Regions from separate parts of the Streptomyces sp. NPDC051569 genome, predicted to be linked through region 1. Evidence: riboswitches for the same ligand, from Rfam matches in the RefSeq annotation. Region 1 holds a riboswitch; the other holds the start of a gene.
What was found. Region 1 has a riboswitch for S-adenosylmethionine ahead of thrC (threonine synthase). Riboswitches for the same ligand answer to the same signal wherever they lie in the genome.
Positions count from the first base shown of each region.

Region 2: linked by a shared signal. The riboswitch ahead of ACIBAE_RS09065 (aminotransferase class V-fold PLP-dependent enzyme) and the one ahead of thrC (threonine synthase) in region 1 are both predicted to bind S-adenosylmethionine.

Region 1 covers NZ_JBITDJ010000008.1:178,563-193,896, reverse strand. The annotation lists gene ACIBAE_RS15600 (hypothetical protein) at 1-697, shown strand, start outside; gene ACIBAE_RS15595 (Uma2 family endonuclease) at 757-1,338, shown strand; gene groL (chaperonin GroEL) at 1,427-3,052, opposite strand; gene ACIBAE_RS15585 (cold-shock protein) at 3,517-3,720, opposite strand; gene ACIBAE_RS15580 (MoaD/ThiS family protein) at 4,073-4,351, opposite strand; gene thrC (threonine synthase) at 4,449-5,741, opposite strand; SAM riboswitch class I at 5,759-5,886, opposite strand; gene ACIBAE_RS15570 (glucosyl-3-phosphoglycerate synthase) at 6,042-7,004, shown strand; gene ACIBAE_RS15565 (trehalose-6-phosphate synthase) at 7,139-8,584, shown strand; gene ACIBAE_RS15560 (hypothetical protein) at 9,318-10,175, shown strand; gene ACIBAE_RS15555 (aldo/keto reductase) at 10,166-11,011, opposite strand; gene ACIBAE_RS15550 (JmjC domain-containing protein) at 10,945-12,156, opposite strand; gene ACIBAE_RS15545 (hypothetical protein) at 12,247-12,402, opposite strand; gene ACIBAE_RS15540 (hypothetical protein) at 13,148-14,506, shown strand; gene ACIBAE_RS15535 (NUDIX hydrolase) at 14,476-15,009, opposite strand.
Region 2 covers NZ_JBITDJ010000004.1:184,439-199,772, forward strand. The annotation lists gene ACIBAE_RS09040 (NlpC/P60 family protein) at 1-791, opposite strand, end outside; gene ACIBAE_RS09045 (NYN domain-containing protein) at 1,253-2,617, opposite strand; gene ACIBAE_RS09050 (hypothetical protein) at 2,654-2,896, opposite strand; gene ACIBAE_RS09055 (rhomboid family intramembrane serine protease) at 3,051-3,761, shown strand; gene ACIBAE_RS09060 (Lrp/AsnC family transcriptional regulator) at 3,758-4,039, shown strand; gene ACIBAE_RS09065 (aminotransferase class V-fold PLP-dependent enzyme) at 4,122-5,540, opposite strand; SAM riboswitch class IV at 5,795-5,912, opposite strand; gene trpD (anthranilate phosphoribosyltransferase) at 6,118-7,182, opposite strand; gene ACIBAE_RS09075 (cytochrome bc complex cytochrome b subunit) at 7,353-8,978, opposite strand; gene ACIBAE_RS09080 (Rieske 2Fe-2S domain-containing protein) at 8,975-10,027, opposite strand; gene ACIBAE_RS09085 (c-type cytochrome) at 10,024-10,833, opposite strand; gene ACIBAE_RS09090 (heme-copper oxidase subunit III) at 10,905-11,525, opposite strand; gene ACIBAE_RS09095 (hypothetical protein) at 11,722-12,123, shown strand; gene ACIBAE_RS09100 (Ig-like domain-containing protein) at 12,214-13,464, opposite strand; gene ACIBAE_RS09105 (cytochrome c oxidase subunit 4) at 13,573-13,971, opposite strand; gene ctaD (cytochrome c oxidase subunit I) at 13,968-15,334, opposite strand, start outside.

The DNA of each region.
Region 1 (15,334 bases):
CGGCTCGGACATGTCCGTGAAGACCCTCGCCAAGGCCCTTCCGTACGGCCAGTGCGCACTGCGCACCGCGCTGCGGACACTCCAGGCCACCGGCCATCTGCGGCGGGGCCGCGAACACCTCTTCACGGAGGACGGGGCGCGCTGGGTGACGCGTACGTGGTTCTCCCGGACCGCACGCACGAACGCCTGGTGGTCCGCGTTCATCTCCGGTGACGTACCGCCCGACGACGGGGCGTCCGCCCGTAGGCAAACCCGCTCCCGCGCCTACATCCTGCTCGCCGCGCTCGGCCGGACCGCCCCCGCGCTGTCGCTGTCCGCCGCCGACTGCACGGCGCTGGAACCGCTCACCGCCACCTGGTTCGAGCGGGGCGCCACCGAACGGCAGGTGCTGCGCGCCCTCACCAACGGACTGCCCTCCGTCATCCACCACCCGGCGGCCTTCACCCGTAAGCGCCTGGAGGAGAAGCTCCCACCGGAACCGGTCATCGCCCCCCGGCCCGCGCTGCGGATCCTGGAGTGCGCCACGTGCTGCGCCCCGGGCCGCCCCGAGACCCTGCTCGACGGCGAGTGCGGCCCGTGCCGGGGCGAGCCCGCACCCGTACGCGGCCCGTCCCCGGTGCCCCCGGACCGGGTCCGGGCACTGGCCGCCGAGGCCCGCGCGGCGGCGTCCCGCCCCCCGGAAAGGACCCCCGTGTGACGGTTCAGTTGATCCGCCGACACCAGCCCGGGGCACCATGGAGGCGAGGAGGCGACACCATGACCCCCAGCTCCAGCGCCCACATCGGCCAGATGTCCGTCGAGGACTTCGAGGCGATCGCTCGTCATACGCCCGAGACGGTCACGCTCGAATTCATCAACGGAAAGCTAGAGGTCAAGCCCGTGCCGGACGGCGACCACGGTGAGATCATCATGTGGCTGCTGCGGCAGTGTCTCCAGCAGCGCCCGGAACTGGGCCTCTATCCGGAGCAGGGGCTGATGGTGGAGACATATCGCAACGGCCGTGCCCGCCCGGACGGCACATTGACGCAAGTCGGCAACTTCGCCGGGCACAGCGAATGGGCTCCGGCCGACGGGGTCCTCATGACCGTCGAGGTCACGTCGCACGACCGGGACACCGATCGCCACGATCGTGTGGAGAAGCGGGACGGCTATGCCGCTGCGGGCATCCCCGTCTACCTCCTGATCGACCGGGACGCCGAGCAGGTCGTGGTGTACACCGATCCGGAAAAGGGCCGTTACCGGAATCGCGTCTCCCACGCGTACGGCGCCACGGTCAAGCTCCCGAGTCCCGTTGCCATCACCCTGGACACCGAAAAACTCCAGGACTACGCGCGCTGAAACGCCCGAGGGCGGCACCCCCTCGTGAGAGGAGGTGCCGCCCTCGGTCAGGACGGTTGATCAACCGGCGGCCGGAGCCTGGGGTCGATCAGAAGTCCATGTCACCGCCCGGCATGCCACCCGGAGCACCGGCGGCGCCGGCCTTCTCGGGCTTGTCGGCGATGACGGCCTCGGTCGTGAGGAACAGCGCCGCGATGGAGGCCGCGTTCTGCAGGGCAGAGCGGGTGACCTTCGCGGGGTCGATGATGCCCTCGGCGATCATGTCGACGTACTCGCCGGTCGCGGCGTTGAGGCCGTGGCCGACCGTCAGGTTGCGGACCTTCTCGACGACGACGCCACCCTCAAGACCACCGTTCACGGCGATCTGCTTGAGCGGGGCCTCCAGCGCGAGCTTGACGATCGCGGCACCGGTGGCCTCGTCGCCCGAGAGCTCCAGCTTCTCGAAGACCGAGGAAGCCTGGAGCAGAGCCACGCCACCACCGGCGACGATGCCCTCCTCGACGGCGGCCTTGGCGTTGCGCACCGCGTCCTCGATGCGGTGCTTGCGCTCCTTGAGCTCGACCTCGGTCGCGGCGCCGGCCTTGATGACGGCCACGCCGCCGGCCAGCTTCGCGAGGCGCTCCTGGAGCTTCTCGCGGTCGTAGTCCGAGTCGCTGTTCTCGATCTCGGCGCGGATCTGCTTGACGCGACCGGCGACCTGCTCGCTGTCACCGGCACCGTCGACGATGGTGGTCTCGTCCTTGGTGATGACGACCTTGCGGGCACGGCCCAGCAGGTCCAGGCCGGCGTTCTCAAGCTTGAGACCGACCTCCTCGGAGATGACCGTTCCACCGGTGAGGATGGCGATGTCGTTGAGCATGGCCTTGCGGCGGTCACCGAAGCCCGGGGCCTTGACGGCGACGGACTTGAAGGTGCCACGGATCTTGTTGACGACCAGCGTCGACAGCGCCTCGCCCTCGACGTCCTCCGCGATGATCAGCAGCGGCTTGCCGGACTGCATGACCTTTTCGAGCAGCGGAAGGAGGTCCTTCACGTTGCCGATCTTGGAGTTGACGATCAGGAGGTACGGGTCGTCGAGGGACGACTCCATGCGCTCCATGTCGGTGGCGAAGTACGCCGAGATGTAGCCCTTGTCGAAGCGCATACCCTCGGTGAGCTCCAGCTCCAGACCGAAGGTCTGGGACTCCTCGACGGTGATGACGCCTTCCTTGCCGACCTTGTCCATGGCCTCGGCGATGAGCTCGCCGATCTGGGTGTCAGCGGCGGAGATGGAGGCGGTCGAAGCGATCTGCTCCTTGGTCTCCACGTCCTTGGCCTGCTCCAGCAGGGCGCCGGAGACGGCCTCGACGGCCTTCTCGATGCCGCGCTTGAGGGCCATCGGGTTGGCGCCGGCGGCCACGTTGCGCAGGCCCTCACGGACGAGCGCCTGGGCGAGCACGGTCGCGGTGGTCGTACCGTCGCCGGCGACGTCGTCCGTCTTCTTGGCGACTTCCTTGACCAGCTCGGCGCCGATCTTCTCGTACGGGTCCTCGAGCTCGATCTCCTTGGCGATGGAAACACCATCGTTGGTGATCGTGGGGGCGCCCCACTTCTTCTCGAGGACGACGTTGCGGCCCTTGGGACCAAGGGTGACCTTGACGGCGTCGGCGAGCTGGTTCATCCCGCGCTCGAGACCGCGCCGTGCCTCCTCGTCGAACGCGATGATCTTAGCCATGTGAAGTGGTCCTCCCGGACTGGGGTGGATTGCTCCGGACCGTGTCGGCGCCCGCGACGGACGGCCTGAGAGCCATGCGGTTCCTTGCCCCGCCGGCTCTTCGGGCCTCACCGACCCGGTCCATAAGTTGTCACTCTCACTTGCAGAGTGCTAACGCCAATGATTAGCACTCGACCCCCGAGAGTGCAAGCTCCTCCGGCGTCTCCGGCGAGCGACCGCCCCTCGCGGAGACCGCCCGGACGGCACCCACCGCACCCGGTCCGGGCACCCGCGAGCAGCGAGGACACAGGCGCGCGGGCGCGCGGGCGCGCGGGCGCGCGGGCGCGCGGGCACGGGCAGCGGGGCACGCGCACGGGCACGGGCAGCGGGGCACGCGCACGCCGGGCACGCACGAGGGGCCCGTATCCCATCTCTGGGATACGGGCCCCTCGGCGTGAGTGCGTCGGTGGCCGATCGCGCCGGGATCAGACGGCGAGCTTGACCATGTCCGCCTGCGGACCCTTCTGGCCCTGCGAGATCTCGAACTCCACTCGCTGACCTTCTTCAAGGGTGCGGTAACCGTCCATCTGGATCGCGCTGTAGTGGACGAAAACATCCGCACCACCGTCGACCGCGATGAAGCCGTAGCCCTTCTCCGCGTTGAACCACTTGACGGTGCCCTGAGCCATGCCTAACTCCCCTATTACTGGCCCTTGCGCGGGGCCATACTTCGCGCCGGAACGCGTCGACCGCGGCTGAATGTATCTGCCCAACTGCCCTCTGCAACAGGTCAATCGGACGAGAATTCTGGGCATGGCTGAACACGCATAGCGATGAATTCACTGCGTTCCAGGGCAAGTCGGGCCGGGCAAAGCGCACCTAAAGCGCAAACGGCACCGGGAGTTCGGCCCCATCTTGTCGCGTTCTCACGGGCGTTGGGCGCGTGGAGCGGAGGGGCGTTCCCTTACTCTATCGCGCTCAACCATAAAGAACGGCCCCCTCCGCTTCGCTTGCGGAGAGGGCCGTGGGAGTTACGGAGTGTCAGCAACCGCCCGCGACGGCGGGGATGATCGAGATGCCCGCGCCCTCGGGAGTGGCGGTCTCCAGGCCCTGCTCGAAGCGGACGTCGTCGTCGTTCACGTAGACGTTCACGAAGCGCCGCAGCTTGCCCTGGTCGTCCAGGACACGGGCCGCGATGCCCGGGTGGTCGGCCTCCAGGGACTGGATGACCTCGGAGAGGTTCGCTCCCTCCGCCGGGACCTCGGCCTGGCCACCGGTGTACGTACGGAGAATGGTGGGGATGCGGACCTTGACGCTCATGGTGGGGTGCCTTCCTTCAGTGGTGGGCGGTGGTGCTCGGCGGGCCCGCCGCCCGGCAGGGCGCGGGCCCGGAGCGGGCCGGACGGGGACGGCGTGGTCAGCCGGCCAGGCCGGCGGCGCGGAAGGCGTCGAGACTCGCGGGGATCGTGGCAGTCGGCCCGGTCGTCGGCGCCACGGCGTCCAGCGTCTTCAGACCGTCGCCCGTGTTGAGCACCACGGTGGTGAGCGTCGGGTCCAGGAGTCCGGCCTCGATGAGCTTCTTCGTGACACCGACGGTCACGCCGCCCGCCGTCTCCGCGAAGATCCCCTCGGTGCGCGCCAGCAGCTTGATCGCGTCGACGATCTGCTCGTCGTTCACGTCCTCGACAGCGCCGCCGGTGCGGCGGGCGATGTCCAGGACGTACGGGCCGTCGGCCGGGTTTCCGATCGCCAGGGACTTGGCGATGGTGTCGGGCTTCTGCGGCCGTACGACGTCGTGCCCGGCCTTGAAGGCGGTGGACACCGGGGAGCAGCCCTCGGCCTGGGCGCCGAAGATCTTGTACGGCTTGTCCTCGACCAGGCCGAGCTTGATCAGTTCCTGCAGGCCCTTGTCGATCTTCGTGAGCTGCGATCCGGAGGCGATCGGGATGACGAGCTGGTCGGGCAGCCGCCAGCCGAGCTGCTCGCAGATCTCGTACGCGAGCGTCTTGGAGCCCTCGCCGTAGTACGGGCGGAGGTTGACGTTGACGAAGCCCCAGCCCTCGCCCAGCGGGTCGCCGATGAGCTCCGAGCAGAAGCGGTTGACGTCGTCGTAGTTGCCCTCGATGCCGACGAGTTCACCGCCGTACACGGCGGCCATGACGACCTTGCCCTGCTCCAGGTCGTGCGGGATGAACACGCAGGAGCGGAAGCCGGCGCGGGCGGCGGCGGCGCCGACGGCGCCGGCGAGGTTGCCGGTGGAGGAGCAGGAGAGAGTGGTGAAGCCGAAGGCGCGGGCGGCCTCGACGGCGATGGCGACGACGCGGTCCTTGAAGGAGTGCGTCGGGTTGCCGGAGTCGTCCTTGACGTGGAGCGAGCCGGTGATGCCGAGTTCGCGGGCGAGGTTGTCGGCCTTGACGAGCTTGGTGAAGCCGGGGTTGATGTTCGGCTTCGTGGCCACGTCGGCGGGGACGGGCAGCAGCGGGGCGTAGCGCCAGATGTTGTCGGGGCCCTCCGCGATGCGCTTCTTCAGCTCTTCGGGGCCCCCGCTCGGCAGGTTGTACGCGACTTCGAGCGGCCCGAAACAGGAGGCGCAGGCGAAAAGGGGACCGAGGCCGAAGCGCTCTCCGCATTCGCGGCACGAGAGGGCGGCGGCGGGTCCGAGATCGACGGCGCCGGAGGCGGATTCGTGGTGGACGGTCTGCACAGCCATGGAGGCGAGGCCCTTTCTCCTCATCTTCCTCGCGACGCACTTCGCCGCGAGACGGAATTGGCACCTTCCCCACCGTGACCTCGCGGTCGGCGGGATGGTTGCCGGGGCTTCAACGGGCCGTTCCCTCTGCCCCTCTGGATGAGCGGTATGGCGCCGGACCTGGGGTCCGGTGCGTTTTTCCACGTAACGGCCCCCGGCATGCGGCAGCCATTCGTGTTGTTCAAGACTGTAACGGAAGTAGCGGGCGGTTGAGATGGTCGTCCGCACCGCGAGATGGATCACGTGCAGGGAGTGCCGACCGTGCTGGAAGAGGTGGAACGCTGGCTGACCAGGCGTTCCTGGTCCGTGGCCGACCGCCCGCTCGACCGGATCCTGGCGGCGAAGGCGATGCGAAGCAGCACGGTGAGCGTGGTGCTGCCGGCGCTGGACGAGGAGGAGACGGTCGGCGAGATCGTCTCGGTGATCCGGCGTGAGCTGATGGAGAAGGCGCCGCTCGTCGATGAGCTGGTGGTGATCGATTCCGGTTCGACCGACCGTACGGCGCGGGTCGCCGCGGCGGCGGGCGCGCGCGTGGTGCACCGGGACACGATCCTGCCGCGACTGCCCGCGCTGCCCGGCAAGGGCGAGGTGCTGTGGCGGTCGCTGCTGGTGACGAGCGGGGACATCGTGTGCTTCGTGGACGCGGATCTGCGGGAGTTCTCGGCGGACTTCGTCTCCGGGATCGTGGGGCCGCTGCTGACCGACCAGGACGTGCGGTTCGTGAAGGCGATGTACGACCGGCCGCTGAGCCGGGCCGCCGGGGGGACGGCGGGTGGCGGCCAGGGCGGCCGGGTGACCGAACTGGTGGCGCGGCCACTGCTGAATCTGCACTGGCCGAGGCTGGCGGGCTTCGTCCAGCCGCTGGGCGGGGAGTACGCGGCGCGGCGCTCGCTGCTGGAGCGGCTGCCGTTCCCTGTGGGGTACGGCGTGGAGCTGGGCCTGCTGGTGGACGCGCTGGACACGGAGGGGCTCGACGCGCTGGCGCAGGTCGACGTGGGGGTGCGCGTCCACCGCCACCAGGACGAACGGGCGCTGGGGCGGATGGCGGCGGCCATCTACCGTACGGCTCAGCTGCGGCTGTCCCGGGCACATCTGGTGAGGCCGCGGCTGACGCAGTTCGAGCGGGGCGAGGACGGTTTCGTACCGAGGACGCACGCGGTGGACACGGAGGAGCGGCCGCCGATGCTGGAGATCGCCGAGTACACGGCCGGGCGCGCGGCGTGACGACCGGTCTCCAGGTCAGGTGCCGGGTCGCCGCCCCGGCGGGGCACGCGCAGCGTGACGAGTGAGGCACGACTCACCCCAGCGCGGGCATGTCCGTACGTTTGAGCGTTTCGGCTACGGGCTAGGTTCGGCACATGGTCTCCGAGCAGCCCGCCCAGGTCCCCGTACGGACCCCCGCCCAGGTCCTCGTCGCGTCCAACCGCGGCCCCGTCTCGTACACCCTGCGTGACGACGGCGCGCTGGAGGCGAAGAGGGGCGGCGGCGGACTCGTCTCGGGGCTGTCGGCCATCGGGTCCGACGCGGACGCGGTGTGGGTGTGCGCGGCGCTCGGCGCGGGTGACCGGGAGGCGGTCCGGCGCACGGGCGGCAGGCTCGACCAGGCCGACACGGGCGATCAGCGGGTCAGGATGCTGGGGATCGCGCCCGATGTGTACACGGACGCGTACAACGGCGTGGCCAACTCCACGCTCTGGTTCGTCCACCATCTGCTCTACCAGACGCCGCTGGAACCGGCCTTCGGGCCGGAGTTCCGCGCGCAGTGGGCTTCGTACGAGACGTACAACCGCGCCTTCGCCGAGGCGCTGGCCGACGAGGCGGCAGACGGCGCGGCCGTCCTGATCCAGGACTACCACCTGGCCCTGGTACCGGGGATGCTGCGGGCGCTCCGCCCCGACCTGAGGATCGGGCACTTCTCGCACACCCCGTGGGCGCCGGTCGACTACTTCCGGCTGCTGCCGGACGACATCGCGCGGCAGCTGCTGCGCGGCATCCTCGGCGCGGACCGGGCGGCGTTCCTGACGCGCCGGTGGGCGGACGCGTTCACCGCCTGCTGTACGGAGCTGCTGGGCGGCACCGGCAACACCAGGATCGGCGTGCACGGCCTGGGCGCGGACGCCGACTTCCTGCGCGAGCGCGCGCACCGCCCCGACGTGGACGAGCGGCTGGTGTCGCTGCGCGAACAGATCGGCGGCACCGACCGGAAGGTCATCGTCCGCGTCGACCGGACGGAGCTGTCCAAGAACATCGTGCGGGGCATGCGGGCGTACCGGCAGCTGCTGGCGGACCATCCCGAGTGGCGCGAACAGGTCGTCCATGTCGCCTTCGCCTACCCGTCCCGGCAGGACCTGGCGGTCTACCGCGACTACACGGCCGAGGTCCAGCGCGTCGCGGACGAGATCAACGCCGAGTTCGGCACGGATGGCTGGCTCCCGGTCGTCCTCCACGTCAAGGACGACTTCGCGCGTTCCCTGGCCGCCTACCGGCTGGCGGACGTGGCGCTCGTCAACCCGATCCGCGACGGCATGAACCTGGTGGCCAAGGAGATCCCCCTGGTCGCCGAGAACGGCTGCGCACTGGTCCTGTCGCGCGAGGCGGGCGCCTACGAGGAACTCGGCGAGGACGCCCTGGTCGTCAACCCGTACGACATCAGCGCCACGGCCGCCGCCCTCCACCAGGCGCTGAGCATGCCCCCGGGCGAACGGGCGGAACGCTCGAAGCGCCTGGCGGCGGCGGCGACGGCGCTCCCGCCCCAGCGGTGGTTCCTGGACCAGCTGGAGGCGCTGCGCGCGCTGCCCGCCTGACACCCCGGGCGGTACACGTCGGGTCCGGTCAGGTCCGGTCAGAAGCTGTTGTCTTTCCGTACTTGATCGCTGACTTTCTGCTGGTCAGACATGGTGTGGCGGATTCTGTGGCAGACAGGACACGTCGTGTCGTCTTGGTCGTGGAGGTCCGGGATGCCGTCGGTGGTCGGTTTGCTGGAGGAGCGGGAACAAGGTGCCCGGCAGCGGGTTGAGGTGTTGCGTGAGGGAAGCGGACCGGGTCCTTGCCGAGCTGCGCGACGCGGAGTTGTTCTGGGGAACGGTTCGTGAGTGCGCGGGAGGTTCTCGTCGAGGTTCTCGCTGGTCCGGGCGGTGGTGCTGACGTCGGGAAGACGGCTGTGCCGGTTGCGGAGAACACTGCCCCGTCCGCCATCCGAGCCGCCTTCGACCGCGTCCAACATAGACATCAGGACCTCCTGGCGTGCTCGGTGTCTCAGCAACTCCGAACTGCACCAGAGGCCCTGTCTTCATGCACGAACACGACCAAGTTCACCCGCCCCCGCAGCCACTTTCGATCACACCGCACTCAAGATCGATAGGACAACGGCTTCTTACCCACCTGCCAAAGCCGCTCCGGCCGGCCGCGTGGGCGAGGCGGGCGCTGTCTCAGCAGCGGTCGAAGGAGGGGCGGGAGTTGATGCACCGGGCGTTGACGAACGGGTCGTGTTGGACAGCCCGCTCCTGCTACGGTCATCCGTTCGCCGAGGAGGTCATGATGACTGTTTCCCTGCCTGTCGCTGCCCGAGTGGACCTGCGCTGTCAGCCGGTCGAAGACGTGCTGGAGCGAGTGGAAGAGGCTCTGCACGTGCGGCTGGATCGGGAGGCACTGGTACGCAAGCGCCGTTCCTTGGGGGGCCGTACGGAGCGGGGCACGTGGGTGCGTATCGAGCGGCGGGGATTCGAGCGGATTGGCCCGCAGGGCTGGAACGGGACTGAGGCCGCTGCCGTGCTGCAAGGGGTCGCGATGCCCGAGTGGTACCAGGGCGTGGCGTGGCGTGAGTCGGGCGAGCCGGTGATGTGGCGCGCAGATGAGCTGGAGCTGATTCCATCGCCGTCTATCGGCAAGGGTGCCCTGGTGCTCGAAGACCCGGACCTGCCAGCCGAGTGGTGGGAGGCGCTGAACGCTTCGCTGAACGCGCTTGCCTCACAGCAAACGCCCCGGATCGCGACGCCGGACACGGTGACGATCACGCAGGAGCAGGTGACCCAGACCCTCGGGGCGGTCTTCCCCGGGGTGGCCGATACGCGGATCGAGCGGTGGGCGCCGGCTCATGCGGACCTGACCTGGGCCAACGTGATGGGGCCGGAGTTCTCCCTCATCGACTGGGAGGACTGGGGCATGGCACCCCGGGGCCTGGACGCCGCGACACTGTGGGGCAACGCGCTTGCCGTCCCGGGGCTCGCGGACCGCGTCCAGCAGGAGCGGCGCGCGGACTTGGAGAGCCGGGACGGCAAGTTGATGTCACTGTTCTTCCTGGCGAAGATCGTCGGACCCCACGCGTACGAGGAGGATCCGTTGCTGGCGCCGGCCCGGAAGGAGGCCGAGCGTCTGGTGGCCGAGCTTCAGCTCTGACGGAGCCCGTGGAGGGCGCGCAGGTACTGACTGACGGCGGCGGTGTCCACCTCCGTGCCCAGGGCCCTGACCAACTGGGCCAGGTGCCCAGGGTCGTCGGTACCCACCGCCATCGCGGAGACGCTGGGCAGATGGAACGCGGTCCGGAACGCCGCCTGCACGCGGGACAAGCCATCGTGGGGCGGTCGGAGGAACGGCCGAGGATCGAATTCCTCCCACACCTTCCTGTGGCCGCCACCGAAGGGGCTCATGCCCCAGGTCTCGCCCGCCTGCCAGGCAGTACGCAGGACGGTGGTGGCGTCGAGGAGGTCGATGCCCACGAGGAACCCGGCCCGGACCATGAGGACGTCCGGAGACGGCAGGTCGTACACCTGGACCGTGCCGAGTGGCCCGGGGTCCCAGGAGGCCACACCCCAGACGCTGCACAGACCGTCGCGGGCGGCATCGGCCAGGGCGGTGCAGGCATTGCCGAGGAGGGCATGGCCATCGGCAGGGGACAGGCCCCCGAGGCTCCGTTCGGGGTTGTGGAGAAGCACGGTGTCAGGTTCCCTGCCGAGCTCCTGGGTGGCCTTCTCGATGGCCAGCCGCAGCCGGCCAGGATCGAGGGAGTGCTCAGCACTTCCGGCGCTCGGGAAGAAGCCCACCTTTGTGGAGAGGGCGAACTTCGGCAGCAGATCGGCCGCCGTCTCGGCCAGTACCACGTGCGAACGGAAGCCGAAGTAGGGAGCCGCGGTGTCCAGGGCGGTGACGCCGAGGTCGAGTGCGGCCGTCAGGACGTCCCGGTGGTGACGAGACCGGTGTAGGCCGAGGACAAGACGGGGGTCAGCTCCGTGCACAGTTCCTCCTTCAGCAGGATCCCGGCGAGCTGTGCCACGTCCACGCCGGTCTTCTCGGCGGCGTCGGCGATGTCGACGGGGTGGCCGCTCAGCAGCAGGGCGAGGGCGGGGCACGCCTTGCCGGCGAACGTGAGCTTCTTGCCCGCGGCGAGTACGTCCACGGTGTCGTGGTGCTGCTCGATCACGGGCTCGAAGTCGGTGACGCACACGACGGCCCCGGGCTTGCCGAACAGGCCGGTGGCCGGGACGTGCCGGGCGGCCAGGCGTTCCCGCTCGCGGACATCGAAGAAGTCCTGCGGAGTCAGCTTCGTAGCCAGCTCGGCGACGGCGTCGGCCAAGAGCTGCTGCTGTCCCTCCCACTGGCCGGGGGAGTTCCAACGGCCCAGGTCGTAACGGAAGAGTTCCTGCGTGCGGGCCTGGTCGGCGAGCCAGGCGAGCCAGTTCACGCCGACGCGCTTCACGATGCCGAAGGTGGCGTGGAGGCTGTAGCCGTCGCCCTGGTCGTCGCGGGTGGCCTGGTGCCAGAAGCCGCGCGGGATGTGCATCACGTCGCCGGGCTCCATGACGCCCTGCCAGACGATTACCTCGCTGGGCTCGGCGGTGGTGGCGGAGTCGCGGTACATCGGAACCTTGCGCGAGGTGCCGCGGACTTCCCAGCTCTTGCGGCCGGCGAGCTGGACGATCAGGGTGTCGTGGTCGTCCCAGTGGAGCCTGAAGCCACTGGCGTCCTGAGTGGTCAGGTACGCGTTCACCTGCACCAGCTCGCGGGCCCACCACTGAAGCGCGCGGCAGGTGGCCTCCATGGCCGGGTCGAAGAAGTCGACCTCGTCCAGGACCATGGTGCAGCCTTCGCGCATCAGCCCGCCGACGCGGCGCATGTCGGCCATGGGGATGGCCTGTCCCCGCCGGGTGACGGAGGGCTGGATGTAGCGGCCGGGGTGCAGTTCGGCCCCGTCCTGGAAGATGCGGAACTGGGGCGTGGTGACGCTGCGGCGCATCACCAGGTCCAGCAGCTTCCTGGGGTTGAGCAGGCGATCGAGCAGATCGAGGTCCTCGATCGTTCCCCGGGCGAAAGCGGTTCCGAGTTCACCGGGCCCGTCCCAGCCGAGGGCCTTTTCCAGTGCGGTGACGAAGTGGTGGTCCACGTGTTCCTCCGGTCGGCGTCATGGGCGTGGGGCCCGGGGACCCGCCGTGGATGACGGGCCCCCGGTTGGTGCTGTGGGATGCTGGTGGTGCTACTCCTGCGGGAGGTTCAGGCCGTCGCGGTTCTCACCGTCATCGCCCGCGGAGGTGCCGGTGGAGTCGGACTCCGCCGCCGCAGCGGTGAAGCGGTCCTGGACCTTGATCAGGCTCTCGACGCCGATCAGCAGGTCTTCCTTCTGTGCTGCCATGTGTGTCTCCAATTCCCGGAAGTCCAGGGCCGACGGGTGCCGGCCCAGCCCCGATGGGGCGTGCCTCACCAGCCCGGTTGTTTCCGGGCCGGTGGGGAGACGGGGGTGGCGTGAGGCCACGGATCGAGCGAACGCGGGATTCATGCCGGAAGCCGGCTGCTGGTCAGCGGCCGGGATCACCAGCGATGGCCAGGGTGACCACCAGGACGGTGACGGCAGCGGCATAGAGGAGCACGGCGAAGTGTTGGCGCCAGCCCCACGCAGCTCGACCACGTACCCGGGGATCCCGTTCTAAGGGAGCTTTCAACATTGGAAGGCGGCCACTACGCCGCCCCCGGCGCGATGGATGCCGGCTGAAGGGCACGGACCGACGACGAGGTACCGCCACAGCGGGGGCACTCGCACGGGGGATAGCGGCCGGGGTTCGAGAGGATGTCGAACGGGTCGCCTTCCAAGACCCGTGTGCTCGGCGACCACGTCCGGCCCGAGTCCCGCGACACCCGAATGCTCATCAGGACGCGGGGCTCTGTGCCCAGGTCAGGGGTTTTCTTGAGGGCCGTTCGCTCTGTGTCAGGAGTGCCCGCCGAATCGTTCAAGGCGGTCGTCCTCGGTCGCTTCGCCATGTCCAGAAGGATCGCGATCAGGACGCTGGGCCAGAAAGGCCCAGCGGATTACCCAACTTGGGTAGCATCACGGTCGGTTGAGACCTTGAAGCGATCCGTAGTCTTCCTCCGGAGCGTGCCCGATGCCCGAGACACGTCGTACGAAGGAACTACCAGTAAGTCTGCTCACCGAGCCCGAGATGATCGAGGCGTGCCGCGTGCGCGACTTCGCAAGGGTCTTTCGCCTGGTGAAGACGCGGGCGGGCATCTACCCGTCGATGATCGCGCGGCAGTGCGAGCTGACGCCGAGCCGAGTGGGTGAGGTGATCGCGGGTCAGCGGCAGCTCCTCCACATGGAAGTGATCGAGCGGATCGCCGATGGATTGCGCATCCCGGGTCACATGCTCGGGCTTGCCCGCCGCACGTGGGAGACGCCGGCTGTCTTGGCCGTGGCCGAGCGGGAGAGGCCGGAGTTCGGTCACCTGCCCGGTGAGTCGAAGCCACTCAGCGCCTTACCGGGCGTGGAGGTGGACAGCATCCTGGCTCTGGCCGCCGGGACCAACCCGAGCCCATCCACGCTGCACGCCCTGCGTTCTTCGATCGAGGACTACTGGCGTCGCGACGACGAGCACGGGGGCGAGACACTCCGGCCCGCTGTCGTCGGCCAGCTGCGATACGTCGAGGGGCTGCTGAAGGACCAACGACCGACGCCGATCCAGCACGGCCTGTACGGCATCGCGGCGGAGCTGGCGCGGCTGACCGGGTGGACGTACTTCGATGCTCGGCAGTACCACCAGGCCCGCGCGTACTTCTCGGAGGCTCTTCAACTGGCCCGGGAGATTGACGACCACCCATTCATGGCCAACGTTCTGGCGTGCATGAGCCTGCAAGCGACCTACCAGGACAAGCCGGCGGACGCCCTTGCTCTGGTGTCTGCTGCCCAGGACCAGGCCCGAGCGGCCATCGGCACGACGCCGAGAGTCCGGGCCATGCTGGCCATGCGTGAGGCGTTCGCCCACGCGACCTTGGGTGACCGGACCGCGACCCACACCGCGATCTCCGAGGCGCACAGTCAGTACGGCCGGATCAAGGGGGACGACCCGGACCCGGCATGGGTGACCTACTTCGACGAGCCGAAGCTCATCGTGGACACGGGCATCGCTCACGGCCGTCTCGGCGAGGCGGCGATCGCCGAACCGTTGATCGCGGATGCGCTGGAGCGGGAGGACCCCGCGAACCAGCGGGGTCGGGCGTTCCACGCCTTCTGGTTGGCCCGTACGCGGCTCCAGCGGGGCAAGCTCGACCAGGCGTGCCACACGGCGATCGAGGCACTGGTACCCGCCGCAGCCGTGTCGTCCGAGCGGTTGACCGGGCACCTTCGCGAGTTCTACGAGCAGCTTGCGCCCTATCGCGAGGTGCCGGCCGCGGTTGCCTTTGAGGCCCACCTACGCGCGATGCTTCCCCCGCAGGGTCAGCGAACCCCTTCGTCCATCAGGACGTAGAGGAGGCCGACGAGGGAGCCGCTGCTGACGATCTCGCGGCGGTCGATCATGCCCCGGATGTTCGCCAGGGGAATCCACTCGATCCGGTCCGACTCGTTCTTCTCGGTCGGCGGCCCGTCGTACGTGGCGCCGTCGGCGCGGAACAGGTGGTGCTGGGAGTCCGTGATGCCGTTCGCCGGTTCGGCGTAGATCAGCGGCTTCATCGGGCCCGGACGCCAGCCGGTCTCTTCGAGGACTTCGCGGGCGGCAGCTTCACCGGGGGTCTCATCCGCCTCCACCAGGCCCATGGGCAGTTCCCAGGCCCACGCGTCTGTGATGAACCGGTGGCGCCACATCATCAGGACCTCTTGGCGGTCGTTGATGACAGCGGCCACGGCCAGGTGGCGGAGCTTGACGACGTGGTGTTCCCAGCGGTGCCCGTCCGGCGTCTCGACGTCGGTGAGCCACAGGTTCACCCACTTGTTTTCGTAGATCGGACGTTCACCGTGGATCTTCCACTGCATCGCTGCGGCCCCTCTCGATCGGCCTCCAGCATCGCAGAGCCGTCACAGAGCAGTCCCTGAGTTCGGAAAATCGTGTCAGGGTGACGAAATGGGGGGTGTTACCCGCCGAGCTGCTTGAGGAAGTCCGTGACAAACTTCTCGACTTCTGACTTCTGGGTGGTGTCCTGGACATCGAGACACTTCTGCGATGGATGGCAGCGCCTCGATGTAGCTGATGCTCATCCCGCGGTCTCGAGCGGTCGCGGTGCGCATGGCATCTGCGATCCGTCCGAGAACGTCGTCGGTGAAGCGAGACAGTAGGTGTGGCTCGACCTCCAAGAGGGCC
Region 2 (15,334 bases), on a different contig from region 1:
CAGGAGGTCAGCCCGGAGCAGTCGAAGGAGCTGGGGCCGCTGGCGCCGTAGACGTACGGCGTGCCGATCTTGCTCTGGGCGGCGGCGAACGCGGCGGAGGCGCGCTGCGACGCGGGCACGGCGTTGCCGAGCTCCACGCGGGAGGACGAGCCCCGGTTGGCGCGGGACGCGTCGGCGGCTTCGAGGGAGGCGCGCTCCTGCGCGGTGAGCGTGTTGAGCAGCTTCTGCGCGGAGGCGAGCTTGCTCTGGACTTCCTTCTTCTTCTGGCCGAGTTCCTTGCGGGTGTCCGCGAGGTCCTTGACCTTCGCCTGCGCCTCCTTGCGCTGCTGCGCGAGGGAGCGCTGCTTCGCCTGGATCTGCTGGAGCGACTCGGCCTGCTTGGCGCTGACCTGGTCGAGCGTGGACGCCCGCTCCAGGTAGCTGTCCGGATCCGAGGAGAGGAAGAGCTGGATGGCGGGGTCGATGCCACCGGTGCGGTACTGGGCGCTGGCCATCGAACCGAGGCCGTCGCGCAGGTCGTTGAGCTCGTCCTGGCCGCGGGCGACCTTGTCCTGGAGGGCGTCGACCTGCTTTTCGAGCTTGCCCTGCTGCTCCTTGGCCCCGTTGTACTTCTCGGTGGCCTTCTCCGCGTCCTCGTAGAGCTTGTCGACCTTCTCCTTGACGTCGCTCTTGCTCGGCTTCGGATCGGCGTGAGCGGCCTGGGAGGTCAGGGCGACGGCAGCGGCGGCGGTCGCGGTGAGCACGGTCACACGGGCGCGGCTCGGCTGCTTGGGACGACGGTGGGACGCCACGAAGGCGAGCTCCTTCTTCCTCAGCCGCCTACCGGGCCAGATGGGGACGGGGCCCCGGCTCCACGCGTTCGACTCCCCCGCGAACTGGGATGAACTGCGTGAAATCGGCGGTTCCTTCGCTGCCACCCCGGATGGGTGATCTACCGCGCGAAGGTTCGAACCCCGACCTTAGTGACCTACTTGTGATCAGTTCAAATCCTGACGAGGAAAATCTCAGTCAGGAAGAACACAATTTCCGGACGCCATACGGGCAGTGATGGGCATTTGACACTGCGCTCCGCCACCGACCGGCCAATTGGGGCATTACACGCATCGGTTGACCAGTGCCGCGACTGGCGATGTTTACCCCGAAAGGACATCGCGACGGGGCGAACCCTGCCGGAAGCGGCACTGACGCCGGGACGAAGCCTGCCGGGAACGGCGCCAGTGCGCCGGGAACCACACCGGTGCCGCGACCGGCGCTAGACGCGCGAAAGCCGCTTCAGCAGCAAGGCGGACGCGACGGGCCTGGCCCCGGCCCGCGCCACTCCGTCCGCGACCTCCCGGTCGGTGGAGACCACCACGAGCGGCCGGCCCGCCGGCTCCGCCCTGACCAGCTGACGGATCAACTCGTCGGCGGTCACCCCTGGTTTGGAGAACAGCACACGAACACCGCGTGGCGGCGCGAGCAACACCGGCGCCGCCAGCTCCGCACCGTCGAAGACACAGGTCATCTCGGCGCCCGTCTGCGCCGCGAGCATCGCGAGTCCGCCGAGCAGCCGCAGCCGCTGCTTCTCCAGCGGCATCGTCGGATAACCGGTCTTGGTGACGTTGTAGCCGTCCACGACCAGGTGCGCCTGCGGCAGCGCGAGCAACTGGTCAAGCAGCGCGGGATCGGTCTCGGAGAGCGCGCGCGCCGCGATGTCCTTGGGCGACATCCGGCCCGGCTCGACCGCGTCGACGGTGTCGGCGGGCCGGCTCGCGGCGGGCGGCAGGGCCAGCTCACGCCGCAGCCCCTGCGCCGCCTCCAGCACCGTGTCCAGCAGCAGCCGCAACCGCATGTCCTCGACCGAACGGCTCTCCCGGGTGGAACGGCGGCTCGCCTCGACCGCCGACTCCGCCTCGCCGAGCCGTGCCCTGATCCGGCGTGTCTCGCTCTCGGCGGCCGACACCTGCGCGGCCGCCTCGGCTCTGACCGCCTCGGACTCCGCTCTCGTACGGCGCAGCGCGGCCTCGCCCCGCTTGATGTCGCTCTGGGCGCTGCGCAGCTTGCGCTGGAGCGATTCGGCCTCCTTGCGGGCCGCCTCCAGCTCCGCGCGCAGCCGTTCGGTCTCCGTCCTGGTCTGGGTCCGGGCCGCGACCAGCTCCGCACGCAGCCGTTCCACCTCGCGCCGGGTCTCCTCGTCGGCGCGCTCGGCGTCCGCGCGCTGGGCCTCCTCGCCCGCGGCGGCCACCAACTTCACCCATCCGGGGGGCCGCAGCACGTACGCGGCGGCGGCCACGTCGACAGGATCGGCCGCGGCGGGCGCCGATCCCGACCCCAGAGCGGCGGCCAGCTCGGGCTGCGACTGGCCGATCCGCTCCCCGATGCGCTGCCGGAAGAGCGGGTCGCTCTCCAGCGCGGCGGCCATCGCGTTGCCCGCGAACTTCGACCGCCTGTTCGGCGTGAAGCGGGCGTACTGCCGTAGCTGCGCGGGCAGTTCGCTGACGGTCAGTCCGCCGAAGGCGTCCGAGACCAACGCCACGACCCGGCGCCGTACCCCGTCCGGGAGCGGGCGGTCGAGCGCCTCGGCGGCGTCACCGCCGGCCGCACCGGCCGGCTCAGCTCCGCTCGCGGGCTGCTCCACGATCCGTCACCCCACTACCCTTTTTGGGCCGCTCCGTCAGGAACCGGCACCCGGCCTGTCCACCAGTTCGATCTGATCCAGCGCGTTGCACCAGCGGCAGCGCACCGACTCGATGGTCTCACTGACCACCTCGCGCTCCTCGACGTTCGGTTCCCCGGCCAGGTCCAGATGGACGTACTCGACGACCTTCGACGACCGGGTCACGTCGAAGCGCGTGAGATTCCCGCACAGGGTGCAGCGCCATCGCGTGGCGTCCGTCGGCTGGGGCACCGTCGTCATCGTCGCGGTCCTCTTTCGTCGTCCCTCGTGCGGCTTCCCGCCGTACGCCCTCGAACTGGCGGATGTACTCCTCGTAACCCTACGGCCTCACGGGTACCCCACGGGGCGGCGAGGCACTCCGTGCCGTTCGGTCCGGGTAAGCCATGCTCTGTCCGTGATCAATACGCGGACGACGGCCGGCGGACCGGTGGTGACCTACGGACTGATCGGCCTCTGCTGTCTGGCTTTCCTGGTCAGCCCGCTGTCGGGCTTCAATCCGGCGTTCGGGAGAGGCGACGCCCTCCTGGCCGCGCAGAGCGCGTATTTCGAACGGTGGGGTGTCATCCCGGGCGAGTTGACGACCGGTTCCCCGCGCGCCCTCCTCACCCCCCTGACCGCGCTCTTCGTCCACGGCAGTTGGCTTCATCTGCTGGGCAACATGCTCTTCCTCTACGTCTTCGGGGCGATGACCGAGGAACGCATGGGCCGGTTGCGGTTCGCGCTCTTCTACCTCGCCGTCGGCTATCTCGCCCTGTCCGCGTACGCCGTGGCCAACGCCACGTCGGAACAGACCCTGGTGGGAGCGTCGGGGGCGATCTCGGGGGTCCTCGGCGCCTTCCTCTACCTCTTTCCCCGGGCGCGCGTCACCAGCGTCTTCCCGTTCCTCCTCTTCCTGCCGCTGCGCTTCCCCGCCTGGATCGTGCTGATCTTCTGGTTCGTGCTCCAGTGGCTGGCGGCGCGCGGCGCGGGTGCCGGGCCCGGGGTCGCCTATCTCGCGCATCTGGTGGGCTTCGGCGCCGGCTTCCTCTACGCCGGGGCGCGGTACTGGCGTAGCGCTAGAGTGAGGATCCAAACCGGGGCCACCGAGGGAGAACGCCAACCGTGATCACCGCGATCGTGCTCATCAAGACCAGCGTGGACCGGATCCCGGAGATCGCCGAGTCGATCGCCGCGCTGGACAGCGTCAGCGAGGTCTACTCGGTCACCGGCACGTACGACCTCATCGCCATGGTGCGGGTGGCCAAGCACGACGATCTGGCGGATGTCATTCCCGGCCGGATCAGCAAGATCGCGGGGGTCGAGGCCACCGACACGCATGTGGCGTTCCGCACCTACTCGCAGCACGACCTCGAAGCGGCCTTCGCCATCGGGCTCGACGCCTGAGACCCGTCCGGCGAAGATCCCGGACAGGCCCTCGGGCCGCCTTGCCGCTTGCGGGTCGGGCCGCCGCCTTCCCGGTCACGGGTCAGGCCGCCGCGCCGTCCCGGTCGGGGACGCAACGGCCGTCCTCCGTGCGGTAGTTCCAGCGCGCACCCTCGCGCACCAGCTCCGTCACCGCGCGGACGAAACGCTCCACGTGCTCGTCCGGTGTGCCGGCGCCGAAGCTGACCCGGATGGCGTTGAGCGAGCGCTCGCCCGGCTCGGCCTCCGGGGCGCCGCACTCCCCCGCCTCCCCCGGGTCGCTGTCCAGCAGGGTCCGCAGCAGCGGGTGGGCGCAGAAGAGACCGTCCCGGACGCCGATGCCGTACTCCGCCGACAGCGCGGCGGCGAAGTGCGAGCTGTTCCACCCCTCGACCACGAAGGACAGGACGCCCACCCGGGGGGCGTCGTCGCCGAACAGCGAGAGCACCCGGACCTCGGGAACCCCGGCGAGACCGGCGCGCACCCGTCCGACGAGCCGCTGCTCACGGGCGGCCAGGGCGTCGAAGCCGGCCTCGGTGAGGGCCTTGCAGGCCGAGGCGATCGCGTACACCCCGATGACGTTGGGCGAACCGGCCTCGTGACGGGCGCTCGTGGTGTGCCAGTCGACATCCACCCCGCCGTCCGCGCGCCGGACCACCTTCCGGCTGGCGCCGCCGCCGGCGAGGTACGGCTCCGCGTCACCGAGCCAGTCGGCCCGGCCCGCGAGCACCCCGGAGCCGAACGGCGCGTACAGCTTGTGCCCGGAGAAGGCGACCCAGTCGACGTCGAGAGCGGCGATGTCCACCGGGTGGTGCGGCGCGAGCTGCGCGGCGTCGAGGACGATCCGGGCGCCCCGCGCGTGTGCGGCGGCGGCCAGCTCCCGTACCGGCCACAGCTCACCGGTGACGTTGGAGGCGCCGGTGACACAGACCAGCGCCGGGGCCTTCGGATCCCGCCCGGCGAGCGCCCGCTCCAGCGTGGCGACGGCCTCGGCGGGGGTGCGGGGCGCGTTCAGGTAGGTCACCCGGGCGTCCCGCCAGGGCAGCAGCGACGCGTGGTGCTCGGTCTCGAAGACGAACACCTCGCAGCCGGCCGGGACCACGGCGGCCAGCAGGTTCAGTGAGTCGGTGGTCGAGCGGGTGAAGACGACCTGGTCACCGGGGCGGCAGCCGAGGAACTCCGCGACCACCGCGCGGCTGTTCTCGAAGAGGTCGGTGGACAGCTGCGAGAGATACCCGGCGCCCCGGTGCACGCTGCCGTAGTACGGGGCGTACGCGGCGACGTCGTCCCACACCCGCTGGAGGGCCGGGGCGCTGGCCGCGTAGTCGAGCGCGGCATAGGTGACCTCGCCGCCGGTGACGAGGGGGACGGTGACATCGCGCCCGAGCACCGGCAGCGGCGCGGCACAGGCGGGGATGTCGGCGGACTCGGCCGCTTCGGCGGGCTGGACGGTCGTGGCGGCGGCGTGCGGGTATGCGGACATGGCGGTTTCTCCCGGCAGGACAAGTCGGAACGGCTTCAAGGACCCGCACGGCGGCACGACGCCACGGCAGCACGACGGACGACGACACGACGGACGACGTCACGGAACCAGGCGCTCAGGGCCGATGCGGGGAATGCCTCGACACACGGAGATCACCGTGCGGAGGTGGGCTGAAGAAGAGGGCTGACAGCCCTAGCACATTCGCTTGCTCACGAGACTGCTCCCTTGAGGACCAGGACCCCAGAGGTTGCAGGGGTCCGCGCTTGCCGTGAGCCTTGCTGCCCACGGCCTGGTCTTCACCCGGGGCACCCCGCCACGGACGGAGGGTTGCCGGACAGCGAGCCGGGGCCTTAATCGCTGTCACTCATGACCTTGGCCGAGAGTATGGCACAGGGGGTGAGGCGCCCCGAAGTGGTGTCCGCGATACGGGACACAGAAGACGGGACGCGGGAGACGGAACACGGGAGACGGGACGCAGACGACGGGACGCGGGAGAACGGGGCTCAGGAGAACGGGACTCAGGGCACGGGAGACCGCCCGGTGCGCCCCACCGCCGGCGGGGCGCACCTGACCTCGGCTACCTGTTGCTCGCCGCGACCCAGCGCTCCAGGGCGCGCTTCGCCGCCCCTGAGTCGATGGACTCGGCCGCCCGGGCGATCCCGGCCGCGAGCTGGAGCTCCAGCGAGTCGCCGGTCGGATCCAGCGCCGCCAGCGCCGCCGCCGAGTTGAGCAGCACGGCGTCCCGTACGGGGCCGGTCTCCCCGGCCAGCAGCCGGCGCGCGACATCCGCGTTGTACGAGGCGTCCGCACCGCGCAGCGCCTCGACCGGCACCAGCTCCAGGCCGACGTCCCGGGGGTCGAAAGCTACCTCGGTCACCTTGCCGTCCCGGACCATCCAGACCCGTGAGGTGGCGGTGGTGGTCAGTTCGTCGAGCCCGTCGTCGCCCCGGAAGACCAGCGACGAGTTGCCCCGGCCCGCGAGCACTCCGGCCACGATGGGCGCCATCCGCGCATCCGCCACGCCGACGGCCTGGGACCGTACCCGGGCCGGGTTGGTGAGCGGGCCGAGGATGTTGAACGTGGTCTGCGCGCCGAGCTCTTTACGGGCCTTGGCCGCGTACCGCAGGGCGGGGTGGAACTTCACCGCGAAGCAGAAGGTGATCCCCGCCTCCTCCGCGACCTCGACGACCCGCCGGGGCGTCAGCTCCAGATTGACGCCGAGCTTCTCCAGGACGTCCGAGGCACCGCTCGCCGAGGAGGCAGCGCGGTTGCCGTGCTTGACGACCTTGGCGCCGGTGCCGGCCACCACGATCGCCGACATGGTGGAGATGTTGACGGTCTTGGCGAGATCACCGCCGGTCCCGACGATGTCGACCGTGCGGCCCGGCACCTCGATCGTGTTGGCGTGCTCGTACATGGTGCGGACCAGCCCGGAGACCTCGTCGACGGTCTCCCCCTTCGCCCGCAGCGCGACCGCGAAACCGGCGATCTGCGCGTCGGTGGCCTCGCCGCTCATGATGCGGTCCATGGCCCACGCGGTGTCGTCCGTGGTCAGGTTCTCGCCGCGCAGCAGGGGGTTCAGTACGCCCGGCCAGGTGCGGGCCGCCACGGTGTCGCCTCCGACGGGGGTAACAGCGCTCATGCTCGCTCCTGGGTGTCCGGTGACGGGTGCGTGACCTTGTGCGGCCCGCCGCAAGCCTATCGGCGTACCCCGGCGCGCAGGACCGGGTACGCCGAGGGCCCCGGCCGGTTCCCTCGCGGGATACCGGGCCGGGGCCCTCGGTGGTGACGACCGCCGGCGGCCGGGCGGGATCAGTGGTGGCCGTGGCCGCTCGTGATCTCGTTGTACTCCTCGGCGGAGGGCTTGGGGATCTGGTTCCCCTCGCCGTAGTAGCTCTTGCTGAGCTTCGTACGGAGCTTCTCGGCGGGGTTGACCTTGCGGGCGACCCCGTTCTCGTCGACCTCGGGGCCGATCTCGGCGGGCTCGTACTGGTCGTGCGCCGTGAGCTTGTACAGGTCGCCCTGGTCGAGCGGCGTGTGCACCTCGACGAACTCACCGTGCGGCAGCCGCTTGATGACGCCGGACTCGCGTCCGTGCAGCACCTTCTCGGCGTCGCGCCGCTGCAGACCCATGCAGATCCGCTTGGTGACGACGAAGGCGATGACCGGTGCGACGAAGAACCCGATCCGGACCACCCAGGTGATCGCGTTGATCGAGAGGTGGAAGTGCGTCGCCCAGATGTCGTTGCCGCCGCCGACCAGCAGGATGAAGTACCAGGTCAGCCAGGCCATACCGAAAGCGGTACGGGTCGGGGCGTTGCGCGGGCGGTCCAGGATGTGGTGCTCGCGCTTGTCCCCGGTGACCCAGGACTCGATGAACGGGTAGACCGCGATCGCGGCCAGCACCAGCGGGAAGATGATCAGCGGGATGAAGACACCCAGGACGAGGGTGTGGCCCCCGAAGTTGATCTCCCAGCCCGGCATGACACGGATGAGGCCTTCGGAGAAGCCCATGTACCAGTCGGGCTGCGCACCGGTGGACACCTGGTCCGGGCGGTACGGGCCGATCGCCCAGATCGGGTTGATCGTGGCGATCGCCGCGACCACCGAGATGATGCCGAAGACCAGGAAGAAGAAGCCTCCGGCCTTCGCCATGTAGACCGGCAGCAGCGGCATGCCCACGACGTTGTTGTTCGTCCGGCCGGGGCCCGCGAACTGGGTGTGCTTGTGGTAGAAGACCAGGATCAGGTGGCCCACCAGCAGGCCCATCATGATGCCGGGCAGCAGCAGGATGTGGACCGAGTAGAACCGGGCCACGAAGTCGCCGCCGGGGAACTCCCCGCCGAACAGGAACATCGACAGGTACGTACCCACGATCGGTACGGACAGGATCGCGCCCTGCATGAAGCGGACACCGGTGCCGGAGAGCAGGTCGTCCGGGAGCGAGTAGCCGGTGAAGCCGGTGAACATGCCCAGGACGAGCAGCAGGAAGCCGAAGATCCAGTTGATCTCACGCGGCTTGCGGAACGCGCCGGTGAAGAACACGCGCATCATGTGCACGATCATCGCCGCGACGAAGATCAGCGCGCCCCAGTGGTGGATCTGCCGGATGAGCAGACCGCCACGGACGTCGAAGCTGATGTCGAGCGTGGAGGAGAACGCCTCCGACATCCGCACGCCCTGGAGCGGGACGTAACCGCCGTGGTACACGACCTCGTTCATCGAGGGGTGGAAGAACAGCGTCAGATACACACCCGTGAGGATGATGATGATGAAGCTGTAGAGGCAGATCTCACCGAGCATGAAGGACCAGTGGTCCGGGAAGATCTTCCGCATGTTGGCCTTGGCCAGGCCGTAGATGCCGAGCCGGCCGTCCGCCCAGTCGGCGACCCGCTCACCGGCAGGTGCCTTGCGGTTGTTTTTGTCAGCGGTACTCATCCGCGCTCCCAGAAGGCAGGGCCGACGGGCTCGTCGAAGTCGCCGAGCGCTTCGAGGTTGCCCTCAGCGTTCACGCCGATCCGCAGCTGCGGAAGAGCGTGACCGGCCGGGCCGAAGATGACGCGGGCGCCGTCGGAGAGGTCGAAGGTGGACTGGTGGCACGGGCAGAGCACGTGGTGCGTCTGCTGCTCGTACAGGCTGATCGGGCAGCCGACGTGGGTACAGATCTTCGAGAACGCCACGATCCCCTGGTGGGACCATTCGAGCTCGCGCTTGTCCTTGATCTCGTCCGGCTGGATACGGACGATCATCAGGGCCGCCTTGGCGATCTCCTTCTGGAACTCCTCGCTGTCCTCGTGCAGCCCCTCGGGCATGGCGAAGGTCAGCGAGCCCACGATGACGTCCTCGGGACGCAGGGGCTCATCGGTGTTCATGTTGATGAGCACCTTGCCCTTCGCCCACAGGGTCGAGCGGAGCTTCTTCTCGGGCAGCGGGCCGAGGTCGCGCAGCAGCACCACACCGGAGAGCGGCACCAGCGCCAGCGCGCCGAACATCGTGTTGCGGATCAGCTTGCGCCGGCCGAAGCCGGACTCGGCCGCGCCCGCCGCGAAGTCCGCCAGGACCTGCGCCTTGACCTCGGGCGGCGCCTCGATCGGGTGGCGCTCGGCGGGGGTCTCCACGTCCGACATCAGGGTGCGGGCCCAGTGGACCGCGCCGGCACCGATGCAGAAGAGGGCGATACCCAGCGTCACACCCAGCGAGAAGTGCAGGATGCTGACGTGGCCGATGGGCCAGATGAAGACGCTCTTGTCGACCGGGAACGCCACGAACGAGGCGATGAAGGCGACGGTCGCCACCATCGACAGCAGGAACAGGAAGGCGACCACGCGCTCGGACCGCTTGGCCGCGCGCTCGTCGATGTCCTGGATCCGCGGCTGGTGGGCCGGCAGGCCCGGGTCGGCGAACGGGTCGCCCGCTCGCCGCACCTGGCTGTGTCCGGCGCCCTGCTCGTGCGGCAGGTTCTCTTCTGGATTCTCTTGGCTACTCATGACTTCTTGGCCTTAGCGGTGTGGGCCGCGACCCAGATGGCAACTGCGATCAAAGCACCCAGACCGAAGATCCAGGCGAACAAGCCCTCGCTGACCGGGCCCAGGCCGCCCAGCTTGAGCCCGCCGGGGCTCTCGGTCTGGTCTCCGTTCACCGCCTTGACGTAGGCGATGATGTCCTTCTTCTGCTGCTCCGGCAGGGTGCTGTCGGGGAACGAAGGCATGTTCTGCGGGCCGGTCTGCATGGCCTCGTACAGGTGCTTCGGGCTGACGCCCTCAAGGCCGGGGGCGAACTTCCCGTGGGTGAGTGCGCCGCCCTCGCCGGTGAAGTTGTGGCACTGGGTGCAGTTGGTACGGAACAGGTCGCCGCCCTTGGCGATGTCGGCGCCGTCGGGGCTGTACTGCTGCTCGGTCGGGATGATCGGACCGGCACCGAGCGACGCGACGTACGCGGCGAGCTGGTCGATCTCCTTCTGGTTGTAGATGACCTTCTTCTTCGGCACCTGCGCGCCGGGCTGCTGGGCGGGCATACGGCCGGTGCCGACCTGGAAGTCCACGGCGGCTGCGCCGACGCCGACCAGGCTCGGGCCGTCAGTGGTTCCCTGACCGCCGGTTCCGTGGCAGCTGGCGCAGCCGACGGAGTAGAGCTTCTTGCCCTCCTCGATGGCGAGGGACTGGGCGGTCTCGTCGGCCTGCGCCGTGCCCGCGGGCGCGAACGCGGCGTACAGCCCCCCGGTGGCCGCCAGCGCGAGGAGTAGGACGACGAGCGCCGCCAACGGGTGGCGTCGTCGTGCGGAGAGCTTTTTCACGGATTACCCCGGTGTCAGGATCTTCAGCGTCGGTGCTTCTGGACTGTGAGCGCTTCGGGCGCGGTGCCCGGCTACTTGATCAAGTAGATCGTGGCGAAGAGGCCGATCCAGACGACATCGACGAAGTGCCAGTAGTAGGACACGACGATGGCGGCTGTCGCCTGCTCATGAGTGAATCTCTTGGCCGCGTACGTCCTGCCGAGAACGAACAGGAACGCGATCAGACCACCTGTCACATGCAGACCATGGAAGCCGGTGGTCAGATAGAACACCGAGCCGTACGGGTCCGAGGACAGCGAGAGGCCGTCCTCCCTGACCAGCTCGGTGTACTCGAAGATCTGACCGCCGATGAAGATCGCACCCATCACGAACGTGACCACGAACCACGCCCGGAGCTTCTTCACGTCGCCTCGCTCGGCGGCGAATACGCCGAGCTGACAGGTGAGTGAGGAGAGCACCAGGATGGTGGTGTTCGTCGCCGAGAACGGGACGTTCAGGTGCGAGGCCACTTCCTTCCAGTGGGCCGCACCCATCACCGATCGCAGGGTGAAGTACATCGCGAAGAGGGCCGCGAAGAACATCAGCTCGGAACTCAGCCAAATGATGGTTCCGACGCTGGTGAGGTTCGGCCGATTGACCGACGGGTGCGCGTGCCCGGTTTCTACTGTCGTTGCTGTCGCCACGACCGACATTATGTCGGTCGCTTATCCCGCCCTCACCTCGGGGGGTGCCGTTCGGTGTGTCCATGGGGTGTGTCCAGCCCGAACGGCCCAGTGAAGGGGTGTCATTAACCGTGCTGACACGGTGTCCGACGGAGTAGCATCCGCGCATCGGTTCATGGCAATGAAGCCCTGAAGCCCTCGCAGACACTGATGTCACGGAGGAACAATGCAGCCGACCGCCACGGTGCTGGTCTACAGCGACGACGCGAACACCCGCGAGCAGGTGCGGCTGGCAGCGGGACGCAGGCCGGCCGCCGACGTACCGCCGGTCGAGTTCCTGGAGTGCGCCACCCTGCCCGCGGTACTGAAGCACCTGGACAGGGGCGGCATCGATGTCTGCGTGCTGGACGGCGAGTCGGTCCCGGCGGGCGGCATGGGCGTCTGCAGGCAGATCAAGGACGAGGTCTTCAACTGCCCGCCCGTGCTGCTGCTGATCGGCCGCCCGCAGGACGCCTGGCTGGCCACCTGGAGCCGTGCGGACGCCGCGGTGACCCTTCCGGTCGAACCGGTCGGTTTCGCGGACGCCCTGGCGGCGCTGCTGCGCGCCAGGCTGGCCGTGGGGGCCTGAGGGGGACCGTGCGGGCCTGATGGGCGGACCGGCGGCGCTGAGCGGAGCCCGGCCGGGGCCCTGGGCCTTTCCGGGGGCCCAGGGGCGCCTTCAGACCTCGGGACGGAGCCGTGCCGCGTCGGCGGGGCCGCTGCCGTCCCGGGTCCCCGCCTGCAGGACGCTGCCCTTGCGCCATTTGGCCCAGCTCAGGTTCCAGTCTCCGAAGCCGTTGCCGAAGTCCTCCATCGTGTCGCCTTCGCTGTTGACGACTTTCACGATGTCACCCTGACGCACGGTGTCGTAGAACCATTCGGCGTTACTGGTGGACATGCCGATGCACCCGTGGCTGACGTTCGCGGACCCCTGTGAGCCGACGGACCACGGCGCGGCGTGAACATACTCACCGCTCCACGTCACCCTGGTGGCCCAGTAAACGGGCAGATCGTACGAGTCACTGCTGCCTTCGGCGATGCCGATGCTGGTGCCGCGCATCCGTACGAACTCCTCCTTGCCCAGCACGACCTTGATGCCGTTGCGGGTCGAGAAACCGGGCTTGCCCGTCGTCACCGGGATGCTGTTGATCTCCTCGCCGTTGCGCAGGACCGTCATGTAGTGCGATTCGGCGTCGGCGACGGCCTCCACCCGGTCCCCGGTGGTCAGCTTGAGCGGCTTGGCGGCGCCGCCGTACAACTGGTTGCCGACCTTCATTCCTTCGAGGTTGCTCGTCGCGGTGATGGTCCCGTTCGCCGGCCAGTACTCCTTGGGGCGGAAGTGCAGCTCCTTGTCGTCCACCCAGTGCCAGGCGCCGTCCACGACCGGCGTGGAGCGGACCTTCAGGGCTCCCTCGACGACGGCCCTGTCCTGCTTCGACTTCACCGGCGCGCTGAGCTTGGCCGTGATGGGCTGTCCGACACCGTACTTGCCCGCCTCCGGGCCGAATTCGACCTTGAGGGTCTTCTTGGCGGCGGCGGTGTCGAAGGTGATGGTCCGGGCGCCGGGCGCGCCGTCCTCGTCCTCGGTGGCCACCCTGACGGTGTACCGGGCGCCGGCCGCCAGCGGGGCCGTGGAGTGCCAGCGCGTGCCGTCGGCGGTGAGTTCACCGGCCAGGTGGTGGCCTGCCGTGTCCATGGCGGTGACGTCGGTGATCCGGTCGTCGCCCCCCTTGGCGGTGACCTCCAGGGGCTTGTCCAGATCGACCTTGGTGCTGCCGCCGGGCGCGCTGAAGGCGACCTGTCCCGTGGCGTCGTGGGGCCGGGAGGCGAGCGGGTGGCTGTCGGCACCGCACGCGGTCGCGCCCGCCCCGAGGGACACGACCAGCAGGGTGCAGCTGAGAACGGTGCGCAAGCGTGGCGTGTGGTTCATGGCTTCACGGTATGAAGATTCGTCCGTACCAGCGCGACGAGTGATGCAAATGGGGGGCCCGGACACTCCTTGTCGGAGTGTCCGGGCCCCCTGGGAGCACTGCGCGTGCTACTGGTTCCGGCTCTCACCGCGGTAGAACTCGAAGACCCAGCCCCAGAGTCCGACGAGGATCAGCGGGGCGGCGAAGTAGATCAGCCACCAGCCGATCGCGATGCCGAGGAATCCGAGCGCGCCACCGACCGCGAGCGCGAACGGCTGCCAGCTGTGCGGGGCGAAGAACCCCACCTCGCCGGCCTCGTCCGCGACATCGGCTTCCTTGTCGTCCTGGGCCATCGCGTCCACCCGGCGGGCGGTGAAGGCCAGGTAGAAGCCGATCATGATGCTCAGGCCGAAGGCCAGGAAGAGCGCCGTCGTACCGACCGGGTCCTTCGACCAGACGCCGTACAGGATGGCGATGGCCAGGATGAAGATGCTCAGCCAGATGAACATCCTGCCTTGGATCTTCACTTCCCGGCCTCCTTGCCACCGGCGAGGGCCTCGGCCCCGGTGCCGTGGTCGGCGTTCTCGAGCTGGTCGAGCGCGGCGATCTCAGGGTGATGCAGGTCGAATGCCGGGGATTCGGAGCGAATACGCGGCAGGGTGATGAAGTTGTGCCGCGGCGGCGGGGAGGACGTCGCCCATTCGAGCGACCGGCCGTAGCCCCACGGGTCGTCGACACCGACCGGCTTGCCGTACTTGGCGGTCTTCCAGACGTTGTAGAAGAACGGCAGGACCGACAGGCCGAGCAGGAAGGAACTGATGGTGGAGATGGTGTTCAGCGTGGTGAAGCCATCGGCGGCGAGGTAGTCCGCGTACCGCCGGGGCATACCTTCAGCGCCCAGCCAGTGCTGCACCAGGAACGTGCCGTGGAAGCCGATGAACAGCGTCCAGAAGGTCATCTTGCCGAGCCGCTCGTCCAGCATCTTGCCGGTGAACTTCGGCCACCAGAAGTGGAAGCCGGCGAACATCGCGAACACCACGGTGCCGAAGACGACGTAGTGGAAGTGCGCGACGACGAAGTACGAGTCGGAGACGTGGAAGTCCATCGGGGGCGAGGCCAGGATGACGCCGGTCAGACCACCGAAGGTGAAGGTGACCAGGAAGCCGATCGTCCAGAGCATCGGTGTCTCGAAGGACAGTGAGCCCTTCCACATGGTGCCGATCCAGTTGAAGAACTTCACCCCGGTCGGTACCGCGATCAGGAAGGTCATGAAGGAGAAGAACGGCAGCAGCACACCGCCGGTCACGTACATGTGGTGCGCCCACACCGTCACCGAAAGGCCCGCGATAGCGATCGTCGCCGCCACCAGGCCGATATAACCGAACATCGGTTTGCGACTGAAGACGGGAATGATCTCGGAGACGATCCCGAAGAACGGCAAGGCGATGATGTACACCTCTGGATGGCCGAAGAACCAGAAGAGGTGCTGCCAGAGCAAGGACCCGCCATTGGCGGCGTCGAAGATATGCGCACCGAACTTGCGGTCCGCCTCCAGGGCGAAGAGCGCGGCGGCCAGCACCGGGAACGCCAGCAGCACCAGCACACCGGTGAGCAGGACGTTCCAGACGAAGATCGGCATCCGGAACATCGTCATGCCGGGCGCGCGCATGCAGATGATCGTGGTGATGAAGTTGACCGAACCGAGGATCGTGCCGAAGCCGGAGAAGGCCAGACCCATGATCCACAAGTCGGCGCCGATACCCGGCGAGCGGACGGCGTCCGACAGCGGGGAGTAGGCGAACCAGCCGAAGTCGGCGGCACCCTGGGGGGTGAGGAAGCCGGCCACGGCGATGATCGAGCCGAAGAGGTACAGCCAGTACGCGAACATGT